2 linked regions of the Oligoflexus sp. genome follow. Each later gene encodes a partner of the first gene's protein in a complex. Links are inferred from orthologs where the notes say so. Each region holds a gene or a part of one and is shown on either strand. Other genes may lie near its edges. The genes, in order: uvrA and mfd.

Evidence for each region.
Region 2: the proteins of uvrA (region 1) and mfd are in contact, whole or in part, in a crystal structure (PDB 4DFC), measured with the Escherichia coli proteins. The link is inferred for Oligoflexus sp. from one-to-one orthologs.

The regions. Positions count from the first base shown.
Region 1 is NZ_DASTAT010000041.1:20,212-33,093, reverse strand. Bases 3,822-7,263 are described here. They hold uvrA (excinuclease ABC subunit UvrA), read left to right. Parts: upstream 3,822-4,183; coding sequence 4,184-7,063; downstream 7,064-7,263. Other genes in these bases: VFO10_RS08675 (hypothetical protein), read right to left, coding at 7,064-7,263; VFO10_RS08685 (lysophospholipid acyltransferase family protein), read right to left, coding at 3,822-4,034. Also shown: VFO10_RS08695 (farnesyl diphosphate synthase), read left to right, coding at 879-1,754; VFO10_RS08690 (hypothetical protein), read right to left, coding at 1,755-3,011; more of VFO10_RS08685, read right to left, coding at 3,183-3,821; more of VFO10_RS08675, read right to left, coding at 7,264-8,128; VFO10_RS08670 (porin), read left to right, coding at 8,249-9,142; glpX (class II fructose-bisphosphatase), read right to left, coding at 9,202-10,158; VFO10_RS08660 (hypothetical protein), read right to left, coding at 10,329-11,042; VFO10_RS08655 (NAD(P)H-binding protein), read right to left, coding at 11,183-11,842; VFO10_RS08650 (NAD(P)/FAD-dependent oxidoreductase), read left to right, coding at 11,911-12,882. UniProt on the Escherichia coli protein: The UvrABC repair system catalyzes the recognition and processing of DNA lesions. UvrA is an ATPase and a DNA-binding protein. A damage recognition complex composed of 2 UvrA and 2 UvrB subunits scans DNA for abnormalities.
Region 2 is NZ_DASTAT010000071.1:1,858-16,581, forward strand. What follows is about bases 5,651-9,734. They hold mfd (transcription-repair coupling factor), read right to left. Parts: upstream 9,394-9,734; coding sequence 5,851-9,393; downstream 5,651-5,850. Other genes in these bases: VFO10_RS15685 (peptidylprolyl isomerase), read right to left, coding at 5,651-5,841; VFO10_RS15695 (pyruvate carboxylase), read left to right, coding at 9,534-9,734. Outside these bases: VFO10_RS15670 (hypothetical protein), read right to left, coding at 1-1,094; VFO10_RS15675 (DUF2271 domain-containing protein), read left to right, coding at 3,111-3,872; VFO10_RS15680 (SurA N-terminal domain-containing protein), read right to left, coding at 3,869-4,897; more of VFO10_RS15685, read right to left, coding at 4,843-5,650; more of VFO10_RS15695, read left to right, coding at 9,735-12,995; VFO10_RS15700 (prolipoprotein diacylglyceryl transferase), read right to left, coding at 12,992-13,768; VFO10_RS15705 (hypothetical protein), read right to left, coding at 13,784-14,724. UniProt on the Escherichia coli protein: Couples transcription and DNA repair by recognizing RNA polymerase (RNAP) stalled at DNA lesions. Mediates ATP-dependent release of RNAP and its truncated transcript from the DNA, and recruitment of nucleotide excision repair machinery to the damaged site.

The sequences.
Region 1 (12,882 bases):
CGAAGCTTCGGGCACCGATGGTCATCAGAAGATAATAGGCGATCATCACCGCCAATAGCCCCACGTAAATACCCTGCACATACTGGCTTTCGTGGTCTTCGGCCATGATCTCATGCAGGGTTTTGAAGTAGAGCAAAAACTCCGAGGCCCCATCGGTTTGCAGTCTCAGATAAATTTCCGTGGGCTCGGGCCTGTGGACGGGGATATCAAAATAGAAAAAGCGGTTCTTCAGATCGCGGCTCTTGAATTCCCTGCGATCACCTGATTCCTTATGCTGCCACTCGCCAGTGTCGTCCTGGAAATAGAGATCGATGCGGTCAATCAAAGGGTATTCAAGACCCAAGAACCAGGGCTCTCGCTCGCCTTCCTTGGCCATGACCTTCAGGCGAAACCAGTAGGCGCGCCCGGTGAAGCCGTAGTTGGGAAGATTCTGAACTTCGGGTTTGAAGCGGCCTTTTTGGAAAAAGCGCTGGGCTTTCTCGAAGGTCATCTTGCGGCTTTTGTCTTCGAAAACGTCGGCATAGGGGCCCACCATGTAGCGGCCCTGGTCTGCTTCCAAAATCAGCATGCGTTCTTCGGCGCGCGCAAGCCCGCTCAGGGCCAGGAGAGCCAAACAAAGCAGCTGGAAAACTCTATGCATCGAACGCCTCTTGGAGAAACCGTTAGTGCTTGGTCGGAATTCCAAACATGAAACTTAATACTTATCGAGGCCCCGGCCCGAATCATCCTCCAATGAAAATTAACTCATTGATTTCAGTTAGTTAAAAGACCTTTTCCGGTTCCTTATACGGGGTATCTGACATATGGGTATACAAAAAGGGGGCGCACTGGACAGCGTCCGCGGGTTTTGATCTAATGCCCCGATCAGGAGGTCGGTTATGGTGAGTATCATGGAGTTATCCCCCTGGCTGGAGCGTTTCGAAGCGGAATGGCTTCACGTGCAGGATCGTCTTTATCCCGAATCCACAAGGCTGCATGCAGCCTGCCGCTATGCATTGGCGGGACAGGGCAAGCGCATTCGTCCGCTTCTCGCCATGGCCGCCGCCGAAGCCGTCGGCTCGGATTGGCAAAACGCCCTGCCCGCAGCCATGGCCCTTGAATTCGTGCACACCTACAGCCTCGTCCATGATGATCTTCCCTGCATGGATGATGATGATCTGCGTCGCGGCCGCGCGACCACGCACAAGGTTTTCGATGAAGCCACAGCCCTGCTCGTCGGTGATGCGCTCCTCACCGATTCCTTTCAGGTGATTCTGCAGTCGACGCATCTGCCCGCAGCCATCCAGGTGGAACTCGTCAAAACCTTGAGCGAGGCCGCCGGCGGTCGCGGTATGGTGTATGGTCAGGATCTGGATATGCATTGGACCGGACGGCCGGGGTTCACAGCGCAGGATCTGGATGCCATTCATCACAATAAAACCGGCGCTCTGATTGCTGCGGCCTGCGCCCTCGGGGCTCTGGCAGGCGGCGCGGATACGAAGACGGCCGCTCATTTGAAAGCCTTTGGCTTCAAACTGGGCCTTGCCTTTCAAATCGTCGATGATCTTTTGGATAATAGCGCGGCCACAGGCAAATCGCAGGGCAAGGATGCCGAATCCGGCAAGCTCACCTATTTGAGTTTGATGCCCCAGGGTGAAGCGAGAGAACGCGCCACGCGCTTAACGGACGAGGCCATGCAGGACCTCATGCCCTTCGGCGACAAAGGCGCAACCCTGCGCCTTCTGGCTGGAAAACTTCTGGAACGGACCTACTGATCACAGAGGCTGCGCGGCCAGGATCTCACCAAACCAGCTGATCGGCGCGTAATAAAGCGGGCAGGTCCCGTGCTGATAAGGTTTGGTGGCATCAGGGCTGTCCAGGATAACTTTGCTGACCGGCGCATTCGGAGCCAGGGCCTGGATCGCGGCCAAGGCATAATCCGTCGCCTGAACAGGAACCGCCTCATCGTCACGGCAGTGATAGAAACGGGTCTGGGCCTTCGGAATCCAGCCGTCCTTGAAGTGTGCGTTTTCGCCTAAAAGACGACGCAGAGTCTGCGCTTCCACAGTCGTCGGCTGCGGCAGGATGAAGTCCGCGATGAACTCCGCTTTGAAAAGAGCGGACGGTGCGGACGGCAAAACTTTCAAGGCCTCTTCATAGGTCTTGCTGCCGTTCAAAGTCTTCTTCACCTCATTGGGATCGATCGCGAAGACCTTGTTCAGATCAATTTCGGGCGCCAGATACTGGGCATACGAAAGAGTCAGGAAAGAAAGGTTCACAGGATTGACCGCGGGCAGAGTCAGAGCTTTCATTGCGGTCTGCTCCAGCTCATAAGGCCCCGCACCGGCTGCCGACGCGACGACCTGGAACTCGGTCGAATACTGCGTTTCTATCGCTTTTTGCAGGGCTATCGTCGCATAAGCGCCTTCCGAATAACCGCGCAGGAAGAGAGGCCCGACCTTCAAACCGTTGGCCGCGATGAATGTCTTGGACGCGCGCAGCATCTCGATCAGAGCTTTGGGATAGGCATTTTTAAAGAGATAGGGATGCAGAATTCCAGTGCTGCCGCCGTAGCCGATCTGATCGGCGATCACGGTGATAAAACCCTGGGATGCCTCAAAGATCCCTTCCTCCGGCTTATTGCTCGGCGCCTGCGCTTCACCCGTGATGGTCACGTGCTGCAGGCTGATCCACGGGAAAACCGGGATTCGAATCATCGGCACGATCACAAGGCCTGTGGCCTTCACGGGATTGTTGTTCATATCCGTCGTGCGATAATAGAGGCGATAGATATCGACGCCGGTTCGCGCTTTGACGCCCAGCGCCGCGAACTTCTGATCGAGCTGATCCTTCGGAACGTTGGCCAGCTTCACCGCCATCAAAAAGGATGAGGGCTCGTTCGCAGTGGACTGCACCTGAAGGTCACGGGCCGCTCCGGATTCCTCGGTTTGATCCGGCAGAGGCTCCTGGCAGGCGCAAAGACCACTGAACAGGACAAGGCTGAATAAAAGCCTTTTCGGCCAGGTTTGCATAATGACTCCATGAGTGAATGCTCATGGGACTCATCGGATTTCCTTGAATTTATCTGAATAATAGTCCTTTTCGCCTAGGGAATCGGGGGCTTGTCTTACATTATTACAAGTAATGCAAAATACGGCGTTCCATAAGCGGATCGACTGATCCTGTCCCGACTTTGCCCCGCTTTACTTCCAGCGATTATGGAACCAGAAGTAATGTTCGGGGTGCTGACGGACGATGCCTTCGACGACATCGTTGAAAAGCTGGGAATTCTGCAGAATATCCTCGGACACCTGGCCTTTGTTATGAACCAGCTGCAGTTCCGGCTCACAGCTTACGACATGACGGCCAAAACCCAGGCGATGAATATGCACGGGGACGATAGGCGCAGGCATGCGACGCCAGATGGCCGCAAAGCTGGTATTGGTCTTCGCCGGATGTCCGAAGAACGGCAAACGCGGCTCGCCGGGCCTTGCCTGGTCGATGATGAATCCCACGATTTCCCCGCGATTCAGCACATCACGGATGCCGCGAAAGCCATCGCCTTTCTTCTCGCGCTTGATCCAATAAAGGCCATTGGCCGTCCGCAGTTCCTCGACGAAGCGATTCATACCGGCCGAACCGATCGTCTTCATCACCGCATAGACCGGCGCGAACTCGCGGGAAACCTTGGCCGCCATGGCCTCCCAGTTGCCCATATGAAAGCAGAGCACATAGACGCCCTGACCTTTGGCCAGAGCCGCCTTGAGGTGTTCCCCGCCGCGGACCTCGACATCACGCGCCAAAGGATGACGTGAGGAGGCCAGTGTCTCGAGCAGGGTCTGAACGAAGTTAAAGACAGCCGCACGGGCGATCGTCAGCTTTTCCGCAGGCGTTTTGCTGGTTCCGAAGGCACGATCCAGATTCTTCAGCATCAGAGCGCGACGCAGGCGAAACAGATCGAACACGATAAACGTCAAAGTCGCAGCCAATCGTTCCAGGGATTTTGGGGACAAAAGGCCGAGCGTTCGGGAAAGCAGTTGCATCAGATAATACATGTCAAGAGGTCTCCCAAAGGCAGGCGGAGGAAGTGGGCCATAGCTGCCATGAATTAGCGTCCCCGTCCAGGAAAGTCCAACGAAAACCTGCTGGATTTTTTGTTTGTACAAAAGTATGGTTGACCCGTATTTCGATAAAGGATCTACTCATGACCTCCGTCCAGCCTCACTATGTCGCATCAGCGGCACTTGAAAGTGATGAACTTGTTGTCCGCGGCGCGGAAGAGCACAATCTCAAACATGTCTCCGTAAGTGTGCCGAAGAAAAAACTGGTGGTCTTCACCGGCGTGTCCGGTTCGGGCAAATCCAGTCTGGCCTTTGATACCATCTTCGCCGAAGGGCAAAGGCGTTATGTCGAATCCCTGTCCTCCTACGCCAGGCAATTCCTGGGGCAGATGGACAAGCCGAAATATGAATCCATCCGCGGGCTCGCGCCGACCATTTCCATCGAACAAAAATCCGCCAGTAAAAACCCGCGCTCGACCGTGGGCACCATCACCGAAGTCTATGACTATCTGCGGGTGCTCTATGCGCGCGTGGGTGTTCAGCACTGCTACAAATGTGGCAAGAAAGTGGGACGCGGTGATGCCGCCAGCATGGTCCAGCAGATTCAGGATATGCCGGAAGGCACGAAGATTCTGATCCTTGCGCCTTTGATCGAGCATCGCAAGGGAACGCATAAGGATGTACTCGAAGTCCTGCAATCCCAGGGCTACGAACGCGTGCGCGTCAACGGTTCGGTGGTCAGCATCACCGATGTACAGGACCTCGCGAAGCATAAAAAGCACAGCATCGAAGCCGTCGTGGATCGTCTGATCATCAAAGCGGGTTCGAGTTTCCGGCAGCGCCTGACTGATTCCGTCGAACAGGCTCTGAAGCGCGGCCAGGGAAAAATCATCGTCCATTCTGAAGGCGGCACCGATCTGCGCATGAGTGAAGAGCGCAGCTGCTGCGGCATCGCCTACCCCGAACTGGATCCGCCGCTCTTTTCCTTCAACGCGCCGGCCGGCATGTGTACGACCTGCAATGGCCTCGGCACTGTCGTCGCCATGGATGCGGAAAAAGTGATTCCGGATCCTTCGCTTTCGATTCGTGAGGGTGCGATCGTGCCCTGGGCCTCCTACTTCAAAAATGGCGACGGCAAGGAAGGCGGCTGGAGCAAGGAACGCTTCAATGCCATGAAAAAACAGTGGGGCATCGATTTTGACAAGCCCTGGCAGAAGCTCAGCAAGAAACATCAGAATCTTATCCTGCACGGCGAACCCGGCAAGTCGCTTTCCGTCAAATGGAAGGGCGCGCGCAGTGAAGGCACCTGGGAAACGGAATATGAAGGCATCCTGAAGAGCATGATGCGGCGCTATCTGAGCACGCAGTCGGAGAGCATGAAGGAGTGGTACGGCAAATTCATGTCCTCGCAGGCCTGTGAAAGCTGTGAGGGACGCCGTCTGAAGCCGGAAGTGCTGGCCGTCTATGTGAATGAAAAATCCATCATCGAACTCTGCCAGATGTCGATTGAAGACTGCCGCGCGTTCATGCAGAAGCTGCAGCTCGGCGACAGTCAGCGGATGATTGCCAAGGAACTTTTGAAGGAAATCCAGGCCCGTCTCAGCTTTTTGGTCAACGTCGGCCTTGGGTATTTAAGCCTGGATCGCAAAGGCCCCACGCTGTCCGGTGGCGAGGCCCAGCGTATTCGTCTCGCCTCCCAGATCGGTTCGGAACTGACGGGCGTTCTTTACATCCTGGACGAACCCTCCATCGGTCTGCATCAAAGGGATAACCAGAAACTTCTGAGCACCCTGATGCATCTGCGTGACCTCGGGAACTCGCTGATCGTGGTCGAGCATGATCAGGAAACGATCGAGGCCGCCGATTGGATCGTGGATTTCGGACCAGGCGCCGGAACTGAAGGCGGCCATATCGTGGCCAGCGGACCATTGAAAGCAGTCCTGAATGAAAGCAAGTCGCTGACTGGCCAGTACCTGAGCGGCAAACGAAAAATTGAAGCCCCCGCCCAAAGACGGCCGCGGGATGAGAAGCGCAGCATCGTGATCGAGGGCGCGCAGGAAAATAACCTGCAGAATATTGATGTCAGCATTCCGATCGGACTTCTGACTGCGGTCACCGGCGTCTCAGGCGCGGGCAAGTCCACTTTGATCAATCACATCCTTTATCCGGCTCTCGCTAAAAAACTGCATGATGCGGATGTGGAAGTCGGCCGTCACAAAAAAATACGCGGCCTGGAGCATATTGATAAGGTCATCAACATCGATCAAAAGCCGATCGGTCGAACTCCGCGCAGCAACCCGGCGACCTATACCAAGGTCTTCGATCTGATTCGTGATTTTTATGCGATGCTGCCCGAATCGCAGATGCGCGGCTACACCAAGGGTCGTTTTTCCTTCAACGTCAAAGGCGGACGCTGCGAGCCTTGCCAGGGTGATGGCTTTATCAAGGTCGAGATGCACTTTCTCGCCGATGTGTTTGTTCCCTGCGAAGCCTGCAAGGGCTCGCGCTTCAATGCGACGACCTGCGAGATTCTTTACAAGGGTCACTCCATTGCCGACATCCTCAAACTCTCCGTCCGCGAGGCGCGCGATGTCTTTGCCAATCACCCCAAGATTGTGCAGGTGCTCGATACGCTGATCGAGGTCGGTCTTTCCTATATCTCCCTCGGTCAGTCCGCGACCACGCTATCCGGCGGGGAAGCGCAGCGGATCAAGCTCGCCCGTGAGCTCGCCAAGCGCGATACCGGCCGCACCCTTTACGTTCTGGATGAACCCACGACAGGTCTTCATTTCCAGGACATCGCGCATCTTCTGGATGTGATCCAACGCCTCGTATCGGCGGGCAACAGCGTGGTGGTGATCGAGCATAACCTCGACGTCATCAAGTGTGCCGACTGGGTGATTGATATCGGCCCGGAAGGGGGCAAGGCAGGCGGTCAGCTTGTGGCGCAAGGGACCCCGGAAGAGGTGGCTCGGGTCAAGGACTCGCATACGGGGCGTTTTTTGAAGGACATTCTGCGCTGATCAGAGGCCGATGGCGAGCGTGGTCATTTTCGTTTCCGCGTTCGCCCCGGCCGCCACCCGCATCCGAGCTGCGTGCGGGCCGCGACCCAGTTCATCCAGAACCTCGGCATGTCTTTGCATCAATTCTGCAGCGGGCAGCTTTGCGACTGTCGGCAAAAGGCCGCAGATGAAGTCACAGAAGCCATCGTCCAGGCGAGCCCAGAAATGCTTCGCCAGCTCCTTGTCCCCGCCCAACTTATTCAAGGACTCCAGGACCATGATTTCATCCGGTCGATACATGGTCCAATGGGCCAATGTCACCGCGCTGAGCGGCGTCGGATGCAGGATCTTGATCATCTGCAGCAGATCCTGCGGCTGAAGCTGGGGCAGGAAAGCCTGGGCGTGGAAAGGAAGATCGAAAAAGCGCTGCAGAAATTCGTAGCGCTGATGCTGCAGAGCCAGGGGCACGATCTCAGGTCCGGCGTCCAGGCGGTTCAAAGCCTGCAGAGCCTGATCCACCTGCCCGGCTTTCAGATAGCACTCACTCGCGCGGCGATACAGTTTATAATCCTTTTCGGCCTGTTTTTCAAAACAGCGGGCCGCCTGATCCGCCTTGCCATCCCGCAGAAAAAATTCGCCAGCCTTCAGGTACTGACCGTTGCGTTCATACACCACGGCCGCCCGGTAGGGAACACCCATGCGCAGAAGAATGGCGCAGGCCTCGTCGATGAGGCCATGGGATTCAAGCAGGTCGATGGCTTTCCTTTGAAAGTTTATGGACTCAAAGAGCTTCGCGGCCTCGACGAACTGCTGCAGTTCCGCCAGCTCCTTGGCCCGCAAATAGATTTTTTTCTGTTCACTGCTCAGCTGAGCAAAGAGGTCGGTTTTTCGTACTACAAGTGGAGCAGCCTTCGCCTGCGGTTTGCGAAGTTCCCCGACTTTTCTCTGGACCTTGTCTTTGTGCGTCGCTTGCCAGAAATAAACCACGATCCCGCGCAGGAAGAGGTAGACGAGAATGCCGATCAGTATGGTGGCGGGCAAAAGATATTTGGCCAACACGCCAAGGTCCAGAATAGGTATTTTCACAGATGCATACACCTCACGATTGCTTTTTCATGCCGGGACCATTACCTTTTTCTTTTCTTTTTGAAAAAGGATCTGATGATGAAACTTTCTGCCAAATGCATGCTCCTCTCGGTTTCCGCTATGTCACTACCAGCGATGGCTCAGGAGCAGGGAGCATCCTTCGAGAACTTTCTTCTTTCCAGCCCTTCCATTGTATCACCTTCTCAGTATTATCAGGTGAAAGGTGGCCGTTTTGAAGCTCTGGCGGGCGTTATCAAGTCCACGGATACCGACAAGGATACGGATACCGACACGGACAGGAATGGTACGCAGCTGGGTGCAGGTTACGCGCAGGCCTTGAGCAGCCAGCTCGTGTTGGGGGCTCACGTAAAGTATGCTTCCGACACACGGGACGTGACGCCTGACGATCTGGAAACCACTGCCACAGAAATTCGCCCCTCGGTGGCCTTCAGTGTGTCGCCACTCTTCACCCTGGGCGCCAGCATCAATATCAACACGGGTAAACTCGAACAAGGAAGTGCCAGTGAATCCGTGAGCTATAATACGTTCACATTAGGTGGAACTGTGCATCAGGAGCTTCTTGAGGCAAGCCTCGCCTTCACAACCTCGGCCGAAGATGACGAAAAGCCTTGGAACAGATCGCCCCAGACGATTACTGTTCATGGTCGTTATAAGTTCATGCCGGTGCTGGCTCTCGGCCTTCGCTACGAGCAGGCGGATTGGCCTGGAGTTCAGGCTTCTGGCGAGCAGCCGAAAGATGAAACAGAATCCAGCTATGCCGTGATTCTGGAATCGGCCGTCAGTGACAATTCGCGTGTTGAAGTTGCGTTCATTTCGACGTCGAACAGCATCGGCACCGATGGTGACGACACAACTGAGATCTTCCTGGGCGGTGGTTTTGACCTCACACCCAATATGGAACTCGGTGGACAAATCCGCTTTAACTCGGGCGAGTCTGATTCAACAAAATCCAGCGGCACCGACTTTGCCCTGACCCTCAGCATGATGAACTAATCCCTCATCACAAAAAAAAGCCCCTGGAGCGCTCCAGGGGCCTTTTTTTCGTCCTCAGCTTACCAACCGTAATTCGGTTTGGTCGCAAAATGATGGCGACTTGTTATCTCCCGGATAGTCCCGGTCTGCGAGCGCATCACAATCGAATGCGTGGTCGCGCCGTAAGGCGTATACCGCACGCCGCGCAGATAGGATCCATTGGTCACGCCGGTCGCGATGAACATGACATTCCCTTTGGCCAGATCATCCATTCCATACACACGGTTTTCATCGGTGATGCCCATGGCGCGGGCTCGCACGCGTTCGTCGTCTTTACGGAATTGCAGAACGCCTTGGATTTCCCCACCGAGACAACGCAAGGCCGCCGCCGCGATCACACCTTCCGGGGCGCCGCCGACACCCATCAGAACATCGACACCCGTTCCGGAATCCGCGGTGGCGATCGCCGCCGACACATCACCATCGCCGATCAAACGAATACAGGCACCGGCCTGGCGAACTTCGCCGATCAGTTCCTGATGCCGGGGGCGGTCCAGGATGATCACGGTCAGGTCTTCCACTTTTTTATGCATGGCCTTGGCAATACGCTGCAGGTTCCAGGTCGGTGTTTCATTGATATCAATCACCCCGCGTGCCGCAGGTCCCACGGCCAGCTTTTTCATGTAGGTATCCGGCGCGTGCAGAAAGTTTCCATGCTCGGCCGCCGCAATAACAGCCAAGGCCTCGCTGCCGCCTTTGGCGGTGATCGAAGTGCCTTCCAAAGGATCGCAGGCGATATCAATGCGAGGTCCGCCCTTGCCGACCTTCTCGCCGATATAAAGCATGGGTGCCTCGTCGCGCTCCCCTTCCCCGATTACAATGGTTGCGTCAATTTGCATGGAGTCAAAAGCGCGTCGCATGGATTCAACAGCTGCATGATCGGCTGCGTTTTCATCCCCGCGTCCAACCCAGCGCGCCGCCGATAGGGCAGCCGCTTCGGTCACACGCACAAATTCCAATGCCAAGTTACGATCCATAGCCCGTTTCCCTTCTTAAAGACCTACAAAAATGTGAACTCCACTTTGTTCCTAGCTGATCTGCCGCAAGGAGTCAAATACGAGGGCCCGGACCGCGGGGTAAAGCCCGGGTCATCGGTCCACGTTCTGGTGGCTTTAGGGGCGTGGGCTGTGAACGTCTGTTGCCTGGCTCATTCGCCGGTCAGACGGCTGATCAGGAGGGCGCGATCTTTGCGAAGATCACGCTGTTCGTACAAACTGAGGCTTCCGTTTTGATCCGTATCATAGCGGCCGAGAACTTTTTCCCAGGCCTGAATGAGCTGACGTCTTTGATCCTGGAGCGGGATGCGATCCAGTTCGGTTTTCATAAGCGGTCCAAGGCCCTGCAGCATGCTCACGCATTCGTCGATCTGCAGAAGTTCATCGGCGCCGGCCGCTCTCTCAAAAAACGAGCGGTCAAAAGCATGCGAGAGTTTTTCACCCGGTGCCCCCAGGATCGCCGGATCCATTTTCAGGGTCTGAAATTCAGGGGGCGACAGGCTTCCATCCTGATCCAGATCACCCTCGGCAAAAAGGGAAGCGGTCATCAAGCGAAGGCGGAATTCCGTAAAATTCGCCTGATAGTCAAACGCGGAAAATGATCCTGGCCCCACCACCAATCCCGAGGCGGAATCCAGACTGGGACTTGCCTGCGTGCGGGAGTAGGCAAACACGTGCTGCAGATAGCGAGCCGCAAAGAAGGCCTCATCCGGCCCGACCACACCCTCGGACGCGTCGCCCTGGGCGGATTCGCTGGCCGCGTCCTGCGCTCCAATGGCTTCGTCCTGCTGCTTTTGCGGCGCCTGGCAGGCAGTGATCGCAAGGCCGAGAACGAAAGAACCGATGTGTCGATTCCGGTGGAACATGGTTGCAGACTCCTTTGTCTAAAGACGTATCGGAGTGCGCGTCCGAATTTTGAAGAGGAGCGCGGCTCCGCACTCTTTCTTATGGGAAATCAGGAACCTGCTCAAGCTCGCCGCGAAATCATTTCAATTCTTTCCGCACATCACGATTGGGCGAGCTTCGCATGCATGTCGCGGTTTTCCTGAATGCGCGTACCCGGCTTTCCGGCCAAGGCTTCGGCCACCATCGACCGGGCCACATCCTTGGCTTCGATCGGTTTCCAGCTTTGCAAAAAGCGCGGATAAAGCGGCTCGAACCAGCGATAGGCCTTGATCGAAAGATGCTCCATCAGCCTTTTTTCCTCGCGTTCGCCCAAAAGAAGCGAGGGTCTATAGATCACAAGGGTCTCAAAACCCAAGGCCTTCAGGTCATCTTCCATACGGCCTTTGGTTCGCAGATAGAAATTTTTCGAGGCGGCATCCGCGCCGAGCGAGGACACGACATGAAACTGTTTCACGCCCTGTTTCCGTACTGCCTTGGCAAAGCGGATGGGAAGATGCCAGTCTATTTCTTCGAAAGCGGACTCGGAGCCGGCCTTCTTAATGGTCGTACCCAGACAACAGAATGCAGCATCCGCCTCGACATCCTTCAAAAGCGTATCCAGATCGGTCATGGAGCCGATGCGCTCCTTCCATTTTTGAACCTGGGGCACCTGCGCGCGCCGTCCCACGCTGGTCACCGCGGTGCAGCGTGGTTCAGCCAAAAGTTCCTGAATCACCCAACCCCCAACCAGTCCTGTCGCTCCCATTATCACGGCCTTCATGGTTCACCTCGCTGTAGCCTCATTTGGCGATCCAGTATACAATAAGCAGCATGACCAGGGGAGAGATTATGACGAAGCATGTGATTATCGTCGGTGCTGGGTTTGCCGGCCTGAATGCTGCGAAAAAACTGGGGCGCATGAAAGATATTCGCGTCACCCTTATAGATAAGCGCAATCATCATTTATTTCAGCCCCTCCTGTATCAGGTGTCGACCGCGGCTCTGAGTCCGGCCGACATCGCCGTTCCCATTCGCGCCGTGCTCTCCGGATATCAGAACACCAGCGTTCTGCTGGGACATGTGGACCGCGTGGATCTTCCAGCCAAAAAACTGGTGATGGATGGCCAGGACTTTACCTACGACTATCTGATTCTGGCGTGCGGAGCCAAGCACAGTTACTTCGGCAAAAACGAATGGGAAGGGGATGCCCCGGGTCTGAAGACTTTGGAGCAGGCCACGGAAATTCGTCGCCGCATCCTTCTCGCATTTGAAATGGCCGAGCAGGAAAAGGATGTCGAGAAGCAAAAAAAGCTGCAGACCTTCATCATTGTCGGTGGTGGCCCGACCGGAGTGGAGATGGCCGGTTCGATTGCCGAGATCAGTCGTCATACCTTTGCGCAGGATTTTAAAAACTTCAATCCTGCACGTACCCGGGTGATCCTGATCGAAACCGGACCGCGTATCCTCGCATCCTTCGCACCGACGCTGTCCGAAAAAGCCACCGAGGATCTGGAAAGACTCGGCGTCCATGTCTGGACCAATTCCCGCGTGACCAATATCACCGCCGATGGCGTTTATATCGGCAATGAATTCGTCGCCGCCTCAACGGTCGTCTGGGCGGCCGGTGTGGCTCCGACGGGTGTGAATCAAACCCTGGGTGTCGCGCTGGATCGCGGCGGCCGCGTGATTGTGGAAACCGACTGCAGCCTGAAGGATTATCCCGAGGTTTTTGTCCTCGGGGATCAGGCGCATTTTCCCGGACCGGATGGCAAACCCTTGCCCGGCCTCGCCCCTGTGGCAAGCCAGCAGGGAAAATATGCG
Region 2 (14,724 bases), on another replicon or contig:
GCAATCAGAACATGACCCCCACCTTTTCGCGTGTAGAAAGCCATGTCTCTCCACGTCTGAAAATCACCTGTCCCAGGTGCGGACGCTTGCTCTTCAGGATAAACGACCGGTTCCCACGGGCCATCCTCTCGCGACACGAAGATCTTAGAACCACTCACTAAGAATACGCTGCCATCCGGCGCTCGATATCCGAAGCTGGCCACGGGCAGCTCGACTTTTGTAGTAGGCTTCCAAACGCCGTCTCTGAGGCCAAACAAGGGCCCTTTGTAATAATTAAAATTCAGCTCCATGGGAATCCCAGGGCTTGACCAGACGCTGTAAAAATCCTTTGTGGATGGAAGTCCCATATCTTCAAGACTGAATGCTGAGAGAGAATTCACTTGAAAGACGTAGGTACCATAAGAGGAATCAGACACTCTTAGGGCGCTCAAGGTCAGTGTCTTCTCACCTGTGATCGACACACTACAGGGAGTGGACTCATCATAACAGCTTAAACCATAAATATTCAGAGGAATTCGAACCCGACTCCCATTGAGAAGTCCTGTTATCCCGTAGTTATCAAACCACCACACCTGCCCTCTGTTATCATAGAGCGGGTAGTATGTCTGAGGCGCTTCGACAATATCAGATGGATAGGGCAAAGCTTCCCATCCATTGATTTTCGGACTCCATACAAAGCGTCCAAAGGTTAACACCCCTGCTGGTGAGAGATGGAACTGATCCCGTAACTCCTGGGTTACGGGCGGCAGAGTCACCTCGACAAAGCCCTTACCATCCAGACGCTGGACAGAGGTTGTTTCGCGCACCTGACCGTTCGAAACCATCCAGACGATGCCGTCGCGATCCTCCAAGAGTCGGCTTTCGTCCTTAATTATCAGTTCTTCCCAGCTCGACATGCCCATCTGAAGGCGATACGCTTTGGAGTTTCCGTAGATCCAGAGGGCGCCTTTCGAATCTTCGTAAACTTGAAAATTTCTGCCAAGATCAGACACTTCCTTGAGCGGAATGAAAGACCAGATGCTATCTCGTCTTTTTGCCAGAGTTGTCACGCCGCTTCCCATGGCATCCTCGACGCCGCAGAGGATCTCGCTCACGCTGCTCTTATAGAGAGCGGAACACTCGGTCGATTGAACCCGATCCCATGTGCGCCCATTCCATTCATAAATCCTGCTTCCGGTTCCTGACGCTGGTTCCGGATTGCCGAGGCCAAGAATTTTTCCATCACGATTCTGTACGAACTCCAGAATGTGCGCACGTCCTGCATCGTCGGACGCCGTCAGAGCCCATTGGTCATCCTGAACCCGATACACATTGTTTTGCTGATGAAGGAAGAGAAAATTCCTCTTGGAATCGGTAAGGACAGACCAGGGTTGATACACCTGAGGCGCGTCCTTTACCGGCTTCAAAGACCATCGACTGGAATTGAGCCAAACTCGGGCCGAAGCGGTTTCGGAATGAGATGCCCCATCATCCACTTTTGCTGTCAGTTTGATCTGGGACATTTGAATGTTCTTCTGTTCCCAAGCTTTTTGAATACTAAACGAGAGGGAAGTATCGCAAGGAACGAAATCACCCATGCTCTGACCCTGGCATCGACCGCTTGTGCAGATAACGCGATCGCCCTTGAGGGCGTCATTCCCTTGAAGCAGAAACTCGACTTTGCACTGAAGTCTTTCCTTAAGCTCGTCCTGGCTTAGGAGCGGATGTGTCAGCTGAACCTGAGCCTCCAGATTCGCATAAGGAAGATCCATGACCTCACCGCCATCGGTATTCCACTGGCTTCTGTTCCACCGGAGTTCGATCCTGGGTGCCTCGGTCGAGACCGCCAGCGTCTGGCATTGCAAGGGACTTGCGTTTTCTGCTTTGTCCTGAGTGTACACAAAGTAATCGAATAATCCCGATTCATTCACAACAACGCTGCGAACTTTCGTGAACATGCTGCGGACAGCGCACTCGCCTGTCGGAATGCATTGTCCTGCGTCTGACCTCTCTCCCCTGCTCGAGGACTTTTCCTTACATACAAAGAGACTGTCGCTGACATTAGCCGGTTGCCAGGGCAACTGATCCCCAGGTTTGAAGACGGGGACTTTAAGCTTTTCATCGACGGGAAAGGCTGAACTCAATAAAGGGCTGGCACGTATGATAATGAGGTCGCAGCTTTCGTTCGGGACCAGAGGGCGGGGACCAGCATCGAAACCATCTGCTGGATCTTCCATGTGTGCCCGTATTCTATAAGTTCCCTCCTCCAGGGAACTTGCGTCGAGCTGCAAGGGAAGAGACAGCTGGGTCGCACCCCAATTTTTCACAAATAAGTCGGTTTCCAGCCGCGTTTTCTGATTCAAGGCGGAAATCGTGATGCGGACAGGAGCCAGCGAGCCTGTGACTTCAATCTTGAAGGGCTGGAAAAACCTGGCGTTGGCGAAAATTCCTTGAGGATCGCACTGAAGACTTGCCTTAACCTCAGGACTTGGGGTCAGGGTGACCTCCGGTTGGGTGAAACTCCAAAGGCTGGCTCGGTGTTCATAAAAAGCGCTAGATCGGGAATCCTTGCTACTGATCAGAACCTGCCCGGACACGGAAGGAAGCTTCACGCAACCTTTCGATGTAACTGGGAGATTATAAGAGATCTTCCGGTCATCGTCTCTAAATACGACACGCAGATTCAAAGCTGACAGTCGGGTCTCTGATTGAGCCTCGAAGTCCGATATCCTGAGGTACTTGCCTTTTTGTACCTCCTCTTTGGCCACTCCACAGTCCAGCGCCAATGATTCTGCTTGATTGCTCAGCCTGTAACAGCCCTGCATCGACATTGCTAGACCGGAAAGTATCACAAGCGGGATCAGACAGCGCAGCAGCATAAATGCTCCAACTCAGAAAAGTCCTCCTCAATATTCCAATAAATGTGCCAGGGATCGGGAACCGCGAAGAGAGACTTCGAAATTTTGATCTTAAATAATTTATTTAACACACTGATTTTGATGCTAAATTTTCGTGCATTTCCCATCATTTGATGACGCCAGGTTTGATGCTTAATTCCCTCGAGCGAATCGCAAAATAGCCGATAGAGATCAATCTTGCGACGACTATTCCGCTCAACAAGGGATCCAGCCATGCAAAGTTCCCATAAGCTTTCAAGGGTCATTTACTGTCTTTTGTTAGGAACTCTGCTGTCCTGCAGCAATGAAACAAGACCAAATCCAGATCAAGTCACACGCCGTGCAGCCGAAGCTGTGCAGGCCCCTGTGCCGAATACGGGCGACCCTGCCAGCAATGAAAGCCCTCAGACCACTACGCAGGATCCTGGAAGCCCTGCATCGCCAGTCGCCCCTCAAGGCCAGGCGCCGACCATGGCGACGAACGTGGCAGCCACTGGGAAGGTCGTCGTTGACTTTACCCCTGTCGCCCCCGTCCCTGCCGGGCGATACGCGCCGTCCAACATCATGGCTGTCTTTGTCACCGATGCGAATAACACTCTGGTTCGAACGCTGTTCGCAACGCCGAGCGGCCCCAGAGCCATGTATCTCAGGCGCTGGCAAAAGCTGACGGGAACTCAGCTCGATGGTTTCACAGGCGCTACGCTGACCGCAGTCGCCAAGCCACCAGTGGACAAGCTCTCTTGGGATATGAAGAATCGTGCGGGAGTGATCGTACCGAATGGGAACTACAAGCTGTGGTTTGAAATCGCCACGGACAATATCCCCGCATTGGCAGCAGACGTGACCAATGCGGCTCTATCGAACGCTCTTCCCATCGATACAGCGCGTGGCTATAAGAACCTGATCGTTCCGATCGTTGTGGGACCGGCTGGCAGCAATAAAACGGACACAACGAATCAGGCTTTCACCAATGTTTCCATTGTGCACACACCTTAAGCATTATCCTTCAACTTGATATCCGACCGCCGCCGCTGAGTTTCCAGCCACTTGCTCAGGAGTTTGTTCATCTCCTCCTGGCGAAGCTGGTTCTCAAGCTGCGGCTTCAGCTTCACGTATTCATCGCTTCCCGAGAACTCACGCTTGGCGACGTAGAAAATCGAATAGCCCATGGGCGTTTCGATGGGCCGGGTGTAGCGGCCTTCTTCGAGTTCACGGATGGCGTTTTGGAAAAGTGGTGCAAGGTCTTTCAGGAAGACCTGGGGCATCAGTCCACCGTTCTCGCGGGCGGATTCGTTGTCGGAATAGATCTTCACAGCTTTCTCGAAAGGCATGCCGCCTTCGATTTCCTGATAGACTTTTTCCACGAGCTGCTTTTTACCGGCTTTCACAGCATCCACCGCACCGGGAGGAACGGCGATCTGCAGCTGACGCAGGGTCAGGCGAATGTTTTCCGCCATCGTTCCCGAGTTGCGCAGATAAAAACTCTGCACATCGCGATCGGTGATCTTCACCTGGGGCAGGATTTCACGGCCCTGGAATTGATTGATGATCATCTGGGTGCGGAAGTCTTCCCGATACTGGTCATAGGTCATTCCCTGCTGGCCCAGAGCTTCCATCAGCTGCTCGCGCGTCAGGTTACGACGGGCGAGGAAACTTTTGATCTCCTCGTTCAAGGCTTCCTCGGTGACTTCGATATCGAGTTCATCCGCTTTCTGCATGATGAGCTTTTTATTGATCAGATCCTGAATCGCAACCTTGGCAGGTGGATCATTTTCCTGAGCGGGCCAGGGCGAGACTTCCACCAAAGGTCCCTTCTCGACCTTGCTCTGCACTTCGCTGGCGGTGATGGCCTGACCATTCACTTCCGCCGCGAGCCGATCGATCAGCTGCTCCGCAGCCGGGGCCGTGGGAACGCTCAAAACCACGGGACTGCTCAGCAGCACCATAGCAGTGACAATATGACGCTTTAGAGCGCTCGTGAAGACTTGATTGGTATGGTGTTGAGAGCCATTTCTACCCATTTTTTATATTCCTCGTCCTCTCGCTTTTTCCTCAGGATATCCTGAATGCGCCCTTTGGCGGCTTCAAAGCCCAGATCGGCTTTGGGGAACTTTCGTTCTAGCATAATAATGTGGAAACCATAAGTTGACTTTAAGATTCCCTGGATTTCACCGGGCGCCATTTCAAAGGCCACATCGAAAACCGAGGGCATATCCGACTTGGCAAAAGGTCCAAGCCGGCCACCTTCCTTGGCCTCAGGCGAAATGGAAAGCTCGCGGGCTATGCTTTCGAAATTGCTCGTATTCACCCGAGCCCTGACTTTCTTCGCTTCGGATTCCGACGCCAAAACGATCTGGCGTATGGTGACCCGAGCGGGCTCATGAAATTCACTCTTGTGCGACTGATAATATTCCTTGAGTTCAGGCTCAGTCAGTTTGATATTCCCGGCAATCCGCTCCTTCATGTACTGATCCAGGATATCCTTCTCACAGAGCATGTTCTTCAGCTGATTGCGGGTTTTTTCATGAGCGAAAAGATCACCCTGCCCCTGCACGGTGCTGGTCCACTGCTCAAGGCAATGCATAAAGCGGCTCGGCTCGTTGATGTTGAATTGCTGATCCGAGGCAATGAACTGATAAAGAAGTTTGCGTTCGATGAGATCGGCCATGATCTTGTTATAAAGTTCAAAGATGGGCTTCTGCGGAGGCTGCGCTTCCCCGCTTCCCCCCTCCTGGCTTGGAGCGGCATTCAGCTGCTTCAAATAAAAATTGTATTCCCACTCGATATCCTGATGCGTGATCAGGTAGTCACCGACGTAAACGGTGAAATCAAGATCCTCAAGCGAGGCGTCCTGCGTCTGCTTGCCAAGGAAAAAGGTGCCTGTATGAAAGATCTTCCATGTGAAGTAACCCACCAGGAAACAGCCGATCCAGGCCCCCAAAATCACATAACGTTTCCTGAACATGGACCCTCCTTAGGCTTCCAGAGTCAAAGGCAAAAGAACCTCGATCAGGCGCTGCAGGTTCCCCCCATGAGGCACCTGTTTCAGATGAATCATCAAACGGAAATCCGCGGTCAGGCTCAGCGTGCCCGCATGCTTCTGCACGGCTTCGGTCAGACGTCTGATATGGTCCTCTTTAAGCTGCGCAAAACGCAATTCAAAGAGTCCCTCGCGAAGCTGCTGCAGCTGCTGCACGCGGAGTTTTCGCAGAATAACTTTGAGAGCAGCGACCTGGAACAGACACTGGGCCTCATCAGGCGGCGGTCCGAAGCGATCCCGCGACTGCTGCACAAGGCTCTCCACTTCCGCCACATCCCGCGCACTGAAAAGCGTCTTGTAAAGCCAAAGGCGCTGTTTCTCTTCGGCGACATAAGCCGCCGGCAGCGAGGCCGAAACCGGCAGTTTGATTTCCGGATCGATCTCGGGCTCGATATCCCGCCCCCGCAGCGAATCCATTTCCTTTTCCAAAAGCTCCATATACATATCAAAGCCAACATCCGCGATGTGGCCGGACTGCTCGCCACCCAAAAGATTGCCCGTGCCGCGCAGCTCCATATCGTAGCTGGCAATCTGAAAGCCGACTCCCAGCTCCTGATGGGCTGCCAGGATCTCAAGCCGCCGCCGCGCATCATCACGATCCGCCAGAGCCCCTCTGGTCAGAAACCAGGCATAGGACTGCCGGCTGGAACGCCCCACCCGACCGCGCATCTGATAAAGCTGGGCCAGCCCGAATCTATCGGCGTTGTTGATGATGATGGTGTTGACGTTCGGCATATCGATTCCGGATTCGATAATGGTCGTGCAAAGCAGGACCTTATACTTCTGCTGAATGAAATCTATTATAACCGATTCCACGTTGTTTTCCTGCATCTGACCGTGGGCGATCGCTATACTCACGCCGGGCAGCAGTCTTTCCAGGAAATTTTTCACCTCGGCAATGTCCTGGACGCGGTTATGGACGAAGAAGACCTGACCGCCGCGGGATACTTCCTGTTCAATGGCTTTTTTGATCAGCTCGTCCTCGAAGGGCGCGATATAGGTCCGAATCGCAAGACGCTCGGTGGGCGGGGTTGCGATGACCGAAATATCCCGTATCCCGAGCAGCGACATATGCAGCGAGCGCGGAATGGGTGTGGCCGTCAGAGTCAGGACATCACAGGAGGCCTTGATGTTTTTGATAGCTTCCTTATGCCCGACACCAAAACGCTGCTCCTCATCGACAACGAGGAGTCCGAGGCGGCTCGGCTTCACATCCTTCGAAAGCAGCCGATGCGTTCCGATCAGGATATCCAGCTTCCCTTCATTAAAGGACGTGATCGTCTGCTTCATCTGTCCGGCCGGGACGAAGCGATTGGCAACGCCCACTTCGATTCCATAGTTTTTACAGCGGGCCTTGAAGGTCTCGTAATGCTGATAACTCAAAAGCGTGGTCGGGGCCAGGACCATCACCTGCCCTCCGTCCAAAGCCACCCGCATGGCGGCGCGCAGGGCGACCTCGGTCTTGCCGAAGCCGACATCACCGCAGACAAGGCGATCCATCGGCTGTTCCGACGAAAGGTCGTTATTCACCTCATCAATGGCCTTTTGCTGGTCGGAGGTTTCCACATAAGGGAAATCCGCTTCAAACTGATAATAAACATCCGTGGGCGGACTGAAGGGATCGCGCTTTTCCAATTTCCGCTGGGCATAGATCTTAAGAAGCTGATCCGCCATATCCCGAATGGCTTTGCGGGCCTTGGCCTTGCGCTTCTGCCAGCCTGAAGACTGGAGCTTATCCACGGACGGCTGCAGCTCTTCATCAATCTTGCTCGCATAGCGCTGCAGAAGATTCAGGCGGTGAACCGGCAGATAGAGGCGATCCTGATCCGCATACTCCAGAATCAGAAAATCCGTCTTCACACCCGCGACTTCCATGGTCCGCATTCCGATGTAGCGACCGATTCCATGATCGACGTGAACAACAAGGCTTCCGGGCTCGATATCGTTGAAGGATTTAAAGGCGTTGGCGGCGGACTTGGGCTTTCTTTTGGGGACCTGGTAGTTCTCGCTGAAGATCTGATGCTCCGGCAGGATCAGTAGGCCTTCGCGTTCCTCCCAGATCATCTGCGGTGTGTTTCCCACCGCTATCGCGACCGCATGCTTCCACCTGGGTCTTGATTCCAGGCTTTCCACGCCCTTTTCCGTGAGTATGGAAAAGGGAATGTGATGATGCTGCAAAACGCTCTTCATGCGCAGAATATGTTCTTCCTGCCGAACCAGGATCAGAGCCTGGCGGGCGGCATTCGGGAAATCGGCCAGACGCTCCATCCAAAAATTCACGCTGGCCTTTTCCGTGGCGGCCGGAGGCACAAGATCGGTGGGAAGAAGACTCGCAAGACGCCAGGTCTCGACCCCTTGCCTTTCGCTCAGAAGGCCCCATTCGATCGAAGAGGGAGCGGCCTCCAGTTTCGCCTGGAATCGTTCCATGGAAAGAAAATGTTCATGCGGATCAAAGGATGGCCGCTTCGCCAAACGATCATCCTGGTATTCGGCCTGGATTTTCTGCAGAAACTGCTGCAGCCTTTCCTGGCAGACATCAAGCGAATCGACAAAGACCAGTCGATCCTTCGCTCGCATGAAATCCAAAAGGCAGGCCCCGCGACGCTCCCGAAAGACGGGCAAAAAGAGCGGAATTTCGCCAATCGCATGCCCTGCGGCAAAGGCATCCACAAGACCCTGGCGATCAGATGTATGCAAATCCTGATCGAGCAAAGCCTCATAAAGTTTCTGAGCATCGGCCGCCCGCCGCTCCCTGGGCAGGACCTCCTCCCACACCGGAGCGAGCCAAAAACCCTCATGGTGGTCTTCCGAAAGTTGGGTCTCGGTCGCGAAACGCCGAATGCTGATCAAAGTGTCAGCCATGAATTCAAGGCGCATGGGGCCTTCGGCAGCGGGACTGAAAACATCCAAAAGCATCCCACGCACTGCAAACTGCCCGGCTTCCTCGACCTGGGCCACCTGCCGATATCCCTGCTCCAGAAGGCGGCTGATCAGGGCATCCACGTCGTATTCCTGCTCTTTTTCCAGATAAAGCAGAGCTTCCTGCAGCTGCTGGGGATCACTGGTTTCCTGCACGAGCCCGGCGAATGAAACAAGACAGAGTCTAAGGCGCTGCCGCGTGGAAAGAAGTCCCGAGAGTACACGCATACGTTGATGACGAAGATCACTTTGATTGGCATGACGCTGCAGGCCCCAGAGCGAAAGGGCCTGAACGCTTGGGATATCGTCCTCCAGCTTGCAGTTGACCCGCAAGACTTCCTGCCACTCATGCAGACGCTTCGGATCCGCGACGACAAGAATAAGGCACGCATCGTCGCTCTTTTGCGAACTTTGATAGTGATGCGCCAGAGCCGAAGCCAGCCAACACTTTTGCCCTTCCTGCAAACCCATGATCTGCAGCTTTTTCCGCAGCTGTTCGGGAGCCAAAAGGCTGTCGTAAAGACTTGATATACTCGAATGCACTTGCACCTGATTCACACCTTGTCGTGCGTACTTTGAAAAAAACCCCGAGGGCTCCAGCACCGCTACTTGAGACACCTCAAGAAATACTATAGAAGTCTAAACAAGAAATTTCACCCTCCGCGTATCGCACAGAGTGCAATCCCTATGAGGACACGATGGAAACAAAAGGCAAGGTCATAGCGAACAAACGTCTACTGGTTGCCAACCGGGGCGAGATTGCCATCCGCATCTTTCGCGCCGCCACCGAACTGAACATGCGAACCGTGGCCCTTTATAGCCACGAGGATCGCTTTTCCGTCCATCGCTTCAAGGCCGACGAGGCTTATAAAGTCGGCAAAAAAGGGGACCCGCTGGGCGCGTACTTGAACTGGCAGGAAATCATCGAACTCGCTGTCGAGAAAAACATCGACTTCATTCACCCAGGCTATGGTTTTCTATCTGAAAACGCTGATTTCGCCAAGGCCTGTGCCGACGCCGGGATACTCTTTTGTGGTCCGTCAGCGCACGTCTTGAATCTTTTCGGGGATAAGCTGGCAGCCAAGCAGGTTGCCAGGGAATCCGGCGTGGCTGTTATCCCCGGGACCGAGCAGCCCGTGGAAACCCTGGAGGAGGCCCGCCGCTTCTGTGCCGAGATCGGTTATCCTGTGACCCTCAAGGCTTTGTCCGGAGGCGGAGGCAAAGGCATCCGAGCGGTGAAAAACGAAGATGAGCTGGTCGAGGCCTTTCAAAGAGCCCGCTCGGAAGCGATGAGTTCCTTCGGCCGTTCTGAGGTGTATCTGGAAAAAAATGTGCAGCACGCCAAGCATATCGAGGTCCAGATCGCAGGTGATAAGACAGGGCAGATCATTCACCTTTATGAACGGGATTGTTCGGTCCAAAGACGTCATCAGAAAGTGGTCGAGGTCGCCCCGGCCCTGGGCATCAGCAGCAAAACCCGCGAGGCGCTGCTGAAGGATGCGGTGAAAATCGGTCAGCACGTGAATTACGTGGGTGTCGGCACGGTGGAATTTCTGGTCGGTGAAGACGGTCAGCATTATTTCCTGGAAGTGAACCCACGCATTCAGGTCGAACATACCGTCACCGAGATGATCACCGGCGTCGACCTTCTGCAGATGTCGATCATGCTCCCTGCGGGTCGCAGCATGAATCACCCGACCATGAGCATCCGCTCGCAGGACGATGTGCGGCAGCGCGGGGTTGCGATTCAGTGCCGTGTGACGTCGGAAAACCCTTCGAAAAACTTTGCGCCTGATACGGGCGTGATCCTTGCCTATAGACCGGCCCAGGGTTTTGGAATCCGCCTGGATGAAGGCTTCGGCAACTCCGGGGCCATTGTCACGCCTTACTACGATTCGCTTTTGGTGAAGGTCACTGCGCATAGCGTCGACCTTTACGGGGCTGTGCAGAAGATGATCCGGGCGTTGAATGAATTCCGGATCCGCGGGGTGAAGCATAATATCCCTCTGCTTCTGAATATCGTCTCGCATCCGAAGTTTGCCAAGGGCACCATTGATACGAGCTTCCTTGAGCAGCATCCGGAGGTCTTCGATATCCAGCAGCCTCGCGACCGTGCGACCAAGATTTTGAAGTACATTGCCAATGTCACCGTGAACAACCCGCACAAACTTCACTCCAAGATCAACCCGCGGGAGCCGGATTGCTATAAGCTTGAAACCAAGGGTTTGCCGACGCAGAACATCGTTACGGCCAAGCAGGTCTTTGATCAAAAAGGGGTGAAGGGCCTTCAGTCCTGGATCATGGAGCAGAAAAAACTCCTGATCACCGACACCACCATGCGCGATGCGCACCAATCGCTTTTTGCCACGCGCCTCAGAAACTATGATATTTTCCAATCCACAGCCTACTACTCCAAAGCCACGCCCGGATTCTTCTCGCTCGAATGCTGGGGTGGCGCGACTTTTGACACCTGCATGCGCTTTTTGAAGGAAGATCCCTGGGAACGCCTGGCCCATCTGCGCGAAGAGATCCCCAACATCCTCCTTCAGATGCTCCTGCGCGGGGATAATGCGGTGGGTTACACCAATTATCCTGAATGGGTGATCCGTGATTTCATTCGGCTTACCAAGGAAGCCGGACTCGATCTTTTCCGTATCTTCGACTGTCTCAATAACCCTGAGCAGATGGCTGTCGCCATGGACGAAGTGAAAAAGCGTGGTGCGATCGCCGAGGCTTGTATCTGCTATACAGGTAACATCCTGGATCCGAACAACACCAAGTACACTATCCCCTATTATGTGAACATAGCCAAACGGCTGGAAAAAATGGGCTCGGACATCCTTTGCATCAAGGATATGGCGGGCCTTCTGCGTCCGCGCGCGGCCTCGATTCTTATCCAGGCTTTGAAGGAAAGCATCAGCATTCCCATCCACCTGCACACGCACGCCACATCCGGCAGTTCCGAAGCCATGCTGCTGGCCGCGGCGGAAGCGGGCTGTGATATCGTCGACGGTGCGATCAGCTCCATGTCGGGCCTCACATCACAGCCCAGCATCAACGCAATCGTGGCGAGTCTGGAAGGAACCGACCGCGCGCCTGAGCTTTCCATTCGAAATCTGGATGAACTCAGCCGCTTCTGGGAATCTGTCCGGGCTCAGTACCATGCCTTTGACCCTGGCATCAAAGCGACGTCGACCGATGTTTATGAACATGAAATCCCTGGCGGGCAGTACAGTAACCTCTACGATCAGGCGCAGAAGGTGGGTGTGAAATCCACAGAGTTCTACGAACTCACCCGCCGCTATCAGGAGGTGAATACTCTTTTCGGGAATATCGTCAAGGTCACGCCGTCCTCGAAAGTCGTGGGCGACATGGCCCTGCTTCTGCAAAAGCATGGCATGACAGGGCCGGAGCTCATGGAACGGAAGCCGGCGCTTGATTATCCCGACTCCGTGATCAGCTTCTTCAAAGGGCACATGGGCGTGCCCTACGGTGGATTCAATGACGAGCTGCGCGCCCTCATCCTTGGACCCAATCCCCCCGCTCCGGAAAAGCCGCCTGTTACCAATGATGACAGCTTCGACAAAGCCCGGGCTGAACTGACCCGCATTCTGGAAACCGCGCCGCATGATCGCGATGTACTTTCCTACCGGCTCTATCCGAAAGTCTTCAAGGAATACCTCACGGATATGCGGGACTATGGAGATGTCGCGGGCCTTCCGACCGATGTCTTCTTCTATGGCCTTCCCACCAATCGCGAAGTCGAAGTGGAGCTGGAGCCTGGAAAAACCCTGATTATCAGCATCTCCGGCATCACGGAGCCGGATCGCGACGGCGTGCGCAGGGTCTTCTTCCAGTTGAATGGTTATCCAAGGACGCTCGAGATTCTGGATGAATCCGTCGCGGCCCCGGGTAAAAACCGCCCGAAAGCCGATAGCATGAACACACTTCATATCGGGGCGCCCATGCCTGGAAAAATCCTGGAGGTGCGGGTGACTCCCGGCCAAAGCGTGGACAAATCCCAGGTGGTGATGGTGACCGAATCCATGAAAATGGAGTATGCGATCAGCGCCAAGGTTGGAGGCAAAATCAAGGCGGTTCTCGCCAGCAAAGGCGAGCTTGTTCAGGAAGGTGACCTTCTGATCGAGCTTGAAGGCTAAGCCTTCCCCTGCTTTCCCGAAGCCGCCACGTAGCGCATAAAGACCAAAACACCGGCCCAGGCCAGGATCACAAGGATGCTGATGATCTGGGCCGGTGACAAATAATCCGTAAATATCTGCCCGCGATCATCCCCGCGGTAGAACTCCAAAACAAAGCGTGTGATCGCATAGCCGACAATCCCTATGGTTCCGATTTCTCCGGGTCGCCGCTTTAAAAGCGTTCGCTTTGACCAGCTGTAACCTGCAATGGTCAGGCAGACCGCTGCCTCTATGAGCTGCACGGGATAACGGTAAAGCTCATCGTTCAGGTTGGGAAACTTCACGGCCCAGAACGGTATCTCGGATTGATTGGGAAGGGGCAGGCCGTAATCATCACCATTCAGGAAACAACCGATGCGACCAATGGCAATGCCAAGCATGAGGGACGGCAGAGTCAGATCCGCCAGACGAATGATGGAAAGTTTTTTCCAGTGCGCATAAAGTATGGCCGCAAACGCGGCCAGCAGAATTCCACCGTAAAGCGTCATGCTGCCGAGCTCAAAGAACCCGCTCAGGCTTTCCCCTTCCAGAATTATGGAAAGCCCGCGCGCGCCCGTATATCCCGCGATATAAGCGATTAGAAACAGCGAATCCAAGGACCTTGCCTGACCCTCAGGCCAGGCGAGCTTCCCCCAAAGACCAAGCGTCCACCAACCCATAAGGGCAGCCAGCACAAAGAATGCATGCCAGCTCGGAACGACAAAGCTGCCCCATTGAAACAGGATTGGATGCATACGCCCCCCGCATATTTAAGATCCCAGATTCTGCTGTTTCCAACTTGCAATCCCAAGCTGCTGCAGTGAAGCCGCGGCTGAACCGAGGCCCAGAAGCAGGAGCAAAAGACTGATTACCCATCGTCCTTGCGCAGCGCTGAGAGCAGCGAACCCGAACGTGCTCAGCACGCTCCAGGCCGTCCATATCCGAAGGCGCATAAACCAGCCCGCGATGCCGCAGGGTGAATCCCGGTCGCTCCACAAAAGTATATGATCGTCCGGCAGCTCCTTTCTCGGCCAGTCCTGATAAAGCCAGCCTAGGGCTAAAAATCCAAGAATGGTCAGGACCCAGACCCCAAGAGTATGCTGTCCATCCAGACCCGCGCGCGCATCCATGAACAGGAAGTAAAGGATCGGCGGCAGGAGCAAAAGGCTTCCTTTATAGCTTAAACTCCGCTGCACGCTCGCCTGCACGCCTGAAACAAGGACTGATGCCAAACAGCCCAGGATCAAAACAGCCGCAAAAATCTGCTGATTGAAAGGGCTCAGTCCACCGAGGATGGCCGGCATCAGCTGCCAGGCTGCGAAGATGATGGCAAAGCGCATTTGAAGCGACCAGCGCCGATGATCCTCGGGCCTCACGACATCCATGAGATCCACAAACCCTTGCTGAAAAGGAGGAAGGCCAAACTTCAAACAAAGACCGATGAGAAAGAGAAAGCCGGCCAGCACCGGCCGGATGCGGTCCAGCTCGACCGAGGGCAGCGGATAAAAAAGATTCTCCACAATCGGATGCACACCCGAGAGCGCCACCGCGGTTCCAATCAGCAGCCAGCTTAAGAACCAGCTCATGCTGACTTTGATCCAGGCTTCACGCAGGGCATCCGTGGATCGCCGCGAAAGAAGATCGAAGAGTAAAATCAGAACCAGAACCTCGACACCCACCCACGCAGCCAGGGGCTCATCCAAAGCGAGCG